2 regions of the Mesobacillus jeotgali genome follow, and region 1 is predicted to be linked to the other one. Evidence: predicted binding sites of a transcription regulator. Region 1 holds the regulator's gene; the other holds the start of a gene.
What was found. Region 1 encodes Rex, which represses fermentation and respiration genes when NADH is low (regulators of the CRP and FNR family bind a similar motif). Its sites were predicted from a motif close to TTGTGAAATATTTCACAA; they were not measured.
Positions count from the first base shown of each region.

Region 2: a site for Rex is predicted at 1,256-1,273, ahead of FOF60_RS05690 (TIGR04190 family B12-binding domain/radical SAM domain protein). Genes of this name have one in related genera too.

Region 1 is NZ_CP109811.1:249,242-252,665, forward strand. It holds gene abc-f (ribosomal protection-like ABC-F family protein) at 1-939, opposite strand, end outside; gene moaC (cyclic pyranopterin monophosphate synthase MoaC) at 1,120-1,614, shown strand; gene FOF60_RS01380 (redox-sensing transcriptional repressor Rex) at 1,642-2,307, shown strand; gene FOF60_RS01385 (YdiK family protein) at 2,334-2,534, opposite strand; gene FOF60_RS01390 (CPBP family intramembrane glutamic endopeptidase) at 2,538-3,269, opposite strand.
Region 2 is NZ_CP109811.1:1,137,940-1,141,363, forward strand. It holds gene FOF60_RS05680 (DUF4153 domain-containing protein) at 1-669, shown strand, start outside; gene FOF60_RS05685 (hypothetical protein) at 788-1,141, shown strand; gene FOF60_RS05690 (TIGR04190 family B12-binding domain/radical SAM domain protein) at 1,323-3,185, shown strand; gene FOF60_RS05695 (cation diffusion facilitator family transporter) at 3,343-3,424, shown strand, end outside.

The sequences.
Region 1 (3,424 bases):
TTCATCACCCTTTGGCCTGTCCATCCGATCGATTTTTTCAAGCTGCTTCCTGCGGCTCTGGGCACGCTTAGTCGTTGATGCCCTGGCCAGGTTTCGCTGGATAAAGTCCTGCAGCTTGGAGATCTCATCCTGCTGCTTCTCATACAGCTTCAGGTCGCGTTCGTAATTCGCGGCTTTCTGCTCTAAATATGAACTGTAATTGCCAGGAAACTTCGACAGCTGATGGCGGGAGATTTCATATACTTGGTTCACGACCTTATCAAGGAAGTAACGGTCGTGGGAGACAATCAGGATGGCTCCGTTATAGCCCTGCAAATACTGCTCAAGCCAGGAAAGCGTATCAATATCCAGGTGGTTCGTCGGTTCATCCAGTATCAAAATATCCGGGCGGGTCAATAATAGCTTCGCCAATGCGAGTCTAGTTTTCTGTCCGCCGCTTAAAGTGGATATTTTTGTGGAATAATCAAAAGAATGGAAGTTCAGCCCGTGGAGGACGGAACGGATATCGGCTTCATATTGGTAGCCGCCTTTTTCCTTGAACTGGACCTGCAGCAAGTCATACTCTTTTAGGACTCTTTCATATTCTGTCTCGTTTGACAGGATGTCTGGATCCGACATTTTTTCCTCAAGTCTGCGCAAGTCTTTTTCCATGTTGTGCAGATGGTCAAAAACAGCCAGCATTTCATCCCAGATGCTTTTCTCGGACTCCAGACCGGTATTTTGGGCCAGATAGCCAATTGTTGTACCTTTTGGGCGGATGATTTCGCCGCCGTCATGTGATTCGTACCCGGCGATGATTTTTAGCAGGGTTGATTTTCCTGCCCCGTTCCGGCCGACAAGCGCTACTCGGTCATTGGTCTGTATTTCAAACTTTATATTCGATAAAATAAGATCAGCAGCAAAATATTTTGATAGCTGATTAACCTGTAATAAAATCATTATTTTTCACCTCTATTGCCTTAGAGATAGTGTAACCCATTAATATAGGCACGGCAATATGTGCGAACTGCGGTAGGTGGGACGGTATAAAAAAATTCCCTTTGTATTGTGAACATTGAAACAAAGTTCACACACAAGTTTGACAAAATAGTGTATCATTTGGTAGAAAGGAGCTTTTACATGGCAGAATTTACGCATTTTAACGAAGAGGGCAGAGCAAAGATGGTCGATGTGAGTGAAAAAGCGGAGACGGTTCGTACTGCAGTCGCCCATTCAAGCATAACCGTGAATGAAGATATATATGTGAGAATCACTGAAAATAAAATGAAAAAAGGGGATGTCCTTGCAGTGGCACAGGTAGCAGGCATCATGGCGGCGAAAAAAACGTCAGAAATCATCCCGATGTGCCACCCGATTCCATTAACAGGCATTGACCTTTCATTCGAATGGGAGCAAAATGGAAATGACTATATTTTAAATATCGCTGCATCTGTTAAAACAAAAGGGAATACGGGTGTAGAAATGGAAGCGTTAACAGCAGCTTCAGCTTGTGCGCTGACTGTTTATGATATGTGCAAGGCCGTTGATAAAGGCATGGTGATCGGCAAGACGTATCTTGTTGAAAAAACCGGCGGTAAAAACGGTGATTTCAAGAGAGAAGAAAAGTTGAGATAGAAATACGGACAGGGTGGAGGATGGAGAATGACGAATGATGCTATGAAGATTCCGCAGGCAACCGCAAAACGTTTGCCACTGTATTACCGGTTCTTATTGAACTTGCATTCTTCAGGTAAGCAAAGGGTGTCATCCGCGGAATTAAGTGAAGCGGTAAAAGTGGATTCAGCGACAATCCGGAGGGACTTTTCCTACTTTGGAGCTCTGGGTAAAAAGGGGTACGGCTACAATGTCAATTACCTGCTGACTTTTTTCCGAAAGACGCTTGACCAGGATGAACTGACGAAGGTAGCCTTGATTGGTGTCGGAAATCTGGGAACAGCATTTTTGAATTATAATTTTTCCAAGAACAATAATACGAAAATTGAGATCGCCTTTGATGTGGATCCAGGCAAGGTTGGCACGAAAATTGGTGACGTTGCAGTGTATCACATGGATGACCTTGACAAGGTTGTCGTCGAGGAAGGTATCCAGGTCGCAATCCTGACTGTTCCTTCAGCAGTAGCACAGTCGATAACAGACCGATTGGTGCAGGCGAATATCAAGGGAATCCTGAACTTTACACCAGCGAGACTGAATGTGCCGGCGTCCATCAGGATTCATCACATTGATTTGGCGGTTGAATTGCAGTCATTGATTTATTTCTTAAAGCATTATCCAACAGATACTGAAACAACAGAATCGGTAGAATAAAAAATAGCTCCTTCATGATGAAGGAGCTATTTTTTCTGTATATTCTTAAGTTTAAAATGGAACATGATCATCCTGATGCCGGACCCGAAGTCGAACGTGGCAAGGGCTACAAGCAGATAGCTAAAGAATCCCCAGCCTGTCTCATTTACATTCTGGATGGCGAAATAGGTGAATAAGCTGCCTAACAAGATGTAGACAACGCCTGAAAATAAAGGCGATTGCTTCATAACTTAAAATCCCCCAATAAAGCTTTGAATTTTCTCTGCTTCTTTTATCATTCTCTCAATGTCTTCCCTAAATACGGATTGAATCAGTACAACCATTGTATTCATTGTAACATGGGCAATGATTGGCACGATAATCCGCTTTGTTTTTACATAAAGGAAAGCAAAGGTGAATCCCATTGCTGAGTACAGGATCACATGCTCCGGCTCCATATGCGCAAGCGCGAATATGACAGAGCTTATGAGCGCTGAGAAAAAGAAATTCATTTTCTTATGCAGGCTGCCGAATATGATTTTTCGGAAGACGATTTCCTCTAATATAGGGCCAATAATCGAACTGACTAAAATGACAATCGGGAACATTTCGATCAGCTTGATGATTTCCTGTGTATTCTCCGAGCCCATTTCGATTCCAATCATATTCTCGATGCTTGCCGCAATCGATTGGGCGAACAGAGCAAGGAAGACACCAGCGAAAGCCCAGGCTGCTGAGCTTACCGGTGATGAAGCATCACGCAGGTCAGCACCTGTCCTGCGTTCCTTCCTTAGCAGCAGGAGCACAATCACAAGTGTCAGCGAAAAGCTGATCACGAGCCAGTAGGGAATCGAGAGTGTCTCCATTTCTTCCAGGCTTTTTCCCATTGCAGCTCCAATAAAGGCAACAATCGGGATGCCGATGAGGCTTGAAAGCTGCATGGCGATATAGGCGATAATGACGTACCAGTATTCCTTTTTCAATATGATAATCTCCTTCTATTCGGATCGGTCTATGTGTATGCCATAAAAGTTGTTATAAGAATGCTATCTATCCATTTTACTAGTAATCATCAGGAAAGTTCAAATATCAGGGTGTCTCGTGAACATTTTGGTTAAAATTCCGGTGAACTGGCATA
Region 2 (3,424 bases), 890 kb from region 1:
CAGTATTTTTTCAGTGAAACCTTGAAAGAAGGCTATACGTATGCCGAATTTGCGCGCAGAGGATTCTTTGAGCTTCTTTTTGTGACTATGTTGAATTTGTTGATCATTTCTACTATTGTTTCGTACGTTGATAAAGCTTCCAGGTTTATGACGCTGGCTATTCGTGCACTTCTTTCCTTGCTCGTTATATTCAGCGGAGTGATGCTGTATTCAGCTTTTATACGCCTGTTCATGTATGAAGAGGCTTATGGGTTTACCTTTGCCAGGGTTCTGGCTCATTCTTTCATGATCTTCCTGCTAGTGGTGTTATGCTATTCCTTCATGAGAATATGGATGGATCGGCTCTCGCTTGTACGCTTTTATATCTTATCCGCCATCATTTTTTACACATTGGTCAATACGGTCCAGCTTGACACTTTCGTCGTTGAGCGCAATATCGAGCGTTATTCAGAAACCGGAAAAATAGATATTTACTATCTAAACTCACTGTCTTATGAAGGAGTGGAGGGATTGGTGGAGCTATATAAGCTTAATCCAGACCACCCGGGTCTGTCAGACTTGTTGCTGCAGAGGAGGCAGGAATTCCTAGATTCAGAAGAAAGCTGGAATACGATAAATATGTCCAGAAGAAGCGCTGAAAAAGCGTTAATGGATCTGGAGATGCAGTAACAATGAAAATATGGCGAAAATGAAAACAAAGACCGGCTTTGTTACCAGTTTTGTAACATATCGAAGTGAATAATGATGATAAAATAACCTTAAGCCAAATAAAGGGGAGCCATGTGAAATGGAAGGGATATCTGAAATCATTAATCTCTTAAAAGGTATTGAGAGCTCGATTGACTCATTGAATAAAAGGACCGAAAACATTGAAAAAAGACTCGACCGGCTCGAAAAAGTCGATAGCATTGAACATCGTGTTACATCAAACCAGATCGATATAACAGATATTAAAGACGCACTTGAAAGAATGGAAGAAGCACAAAGTGCCAAAATCGAAAATATGTTAAAAGAATTGCTAAGCAAAGCAGAAATAAAAAACAATACAGAATTCAGCACAATCCACAAACGCCTTGATTCCCATTTGTTAAAATTGGGAAGGGTCGAGGAAGAAATCCTGATGGTGCAGCAGGAAAAATAGTAGACAGGGAGATTGCGATATCGCAGTCTCTTTTTTTATAAAATGTATCCACAAAACTTTCATAAACTCGCAATTCCTTTATTTATCAGGGTCTGGCGGCTTTTTTAACTCATTATGTTCAGTCGTTCACAAAAAGTTGCACTTTGCGGGACTGAGACAAAGTATTCGGGAGTTATGATTAATGTGTAATCATACATTGCCTTTATTAGGCAGATTAATAGTATATATTTTACTTGAGGTGATTCTTTTGAAATACGATTTAGTCCTTCTCCATGCTCCCAGTGTTTATGATTTCAGGAAAAATGCGCTGCTGGCAGGGCCCATCAGTGACGTCGTTCCGTCCTCTCCGGTGTTTGAAATGTATCCTATTGGCCTGACGAGCATTGCGGAATATTTAGAACGCCAAGGTCTGCGCGTGAAAATCATCAACATCGCCAATCGAATGCTGATGGATGAAAATTTTGATGTCGAAAAGAAATTAAAAAAGATTAGGACACGGGCTTTTGGGATTGACCTTCACTGGCTGCCGCATGCTCATGGAAGTATTGAACTGGCGAAAATTGTGAAAAATCTTCATCCCGAAACTCCTTTGATCTTTGGCGGTTTATCTGCAACCTATTACCATAAAGAATTAATAGAGTATCCATTCATTGACTTTGTCATGCGGGGCGATTCAACTGAAAAATTAATGCTCCTTTTGATCAACCATTTGAAAAATGGAACCCATCATCTGGGCGGGATTCCAAACCTTACTTGGAAGGATGGAGACACTCCAGTATACAACCCGTTAAGCCATGTTCCTGACAGCCTGGATGAATTTGATATTCCGGGATATCGATATACTATCAAGTCTGTCTTCAAGTATAAAAATTTCCTGGATCCACTCCCCTATAATGGATGGCTTCAATACCCTAATACGGCGATCCTCACGGCAAAAGGCTGCACCCAGGGCTGCTTAATTTGCGGGGGCTCAAAGCAATCATACAAGGATAATTGCAATCGTAAAATACTGGCAAAACGCTCACCTGCAAAGCTAATAGAGGACATTCTTTTTATTCAGCGCTTCAGCAGGGCCCCGATTTTCATCCTTCATGATATCCGCCAGGCGGGTAAGGAATATGTAGATGAGTTTTTTGAGAGGCTCAGCAAGATCAACTTGAAAAATGAACTGGTATTTGAATTATTCCAATATGCGAACGAGGAATTCTTTGAAAAAATTGAGAAGGCTGTACCAAAGTACAGCATTGAATTGACATTGGAAACACATGATGAGAAAATCCGCCGTTACAACGGCAAATTTAATTGCACAAATGCAAAAGTGATTGAAACGCTGCAATCTGCATTGAAGCATAGCTGCAAGAAGATTGATATCTTTTTCATGGTTGGCATCCCGCATCAGGATTATCAAAGCGTCCTTGATAATGTCGATTTTTGTGAGGAAATTCACAATGCATGTGGCGGGAATAAACGTCTATCATACTTTGTCGCTCCGCTGGCACCATTCCTTGACCCGGCAAGCCCGGCATTTGAAAATCCTGAAAAATATGGCTATAAGAAGTTTTGCCATACATTTGAAGACCATAGAAAAGCAATCACTCAGCCATCATGGAAATACATGCTCAGCTTTGAAACAGATTATATGACCAGGGATGAAATTGTGAGATCAACCTATGAATCTGCCAGAAGCCTTAATGCTTTTAAACTGAAGTACAACCTTATAGACAAAAAGACACATGATGAGGTGAATGAGAAAATCACCAGGTCGCTTGAATATATAGAAAAAATCGATGAAATCATTGCTCTCCCGGAACAGGAAAAAAATCAGCAGTTAGCACTTCTTAGCAAGGAAATGGAAGAAGTGAACAAATACAGTATTTGCGGGAAGCATGAATTGAAATGGGAAGTGAAAAAGCATTATGCTGATATCTTCTCGCTGACTGCAATCGGAATCGAGCTTTTGGCAGAGGACATATGGATCAACGCAAAACAGAAATGGATTGCCTATAATAAAAGAGTTGGAGAAGCCTCTAAAAGCAGGACGTAAATTTTAGAAAGAGCCCCTCAGGACATTATTCTGAGGGGCTCTTTGGCATATTAATTACATAAGTGGTTCATGAAGATTAATCTTAAAAATGTTTAAACTGGAAGCAAACGTGAAAAGGTAAAGGAAAATATATTTAACTAGTAAAGCGGGTGGAGAAATGTCATCAATGATTGAATTTTTTAAAAGAGGAAATAAATCTTCCGGAATTGCTGCGCTTGGGAATACCTTCCTGGCAATCA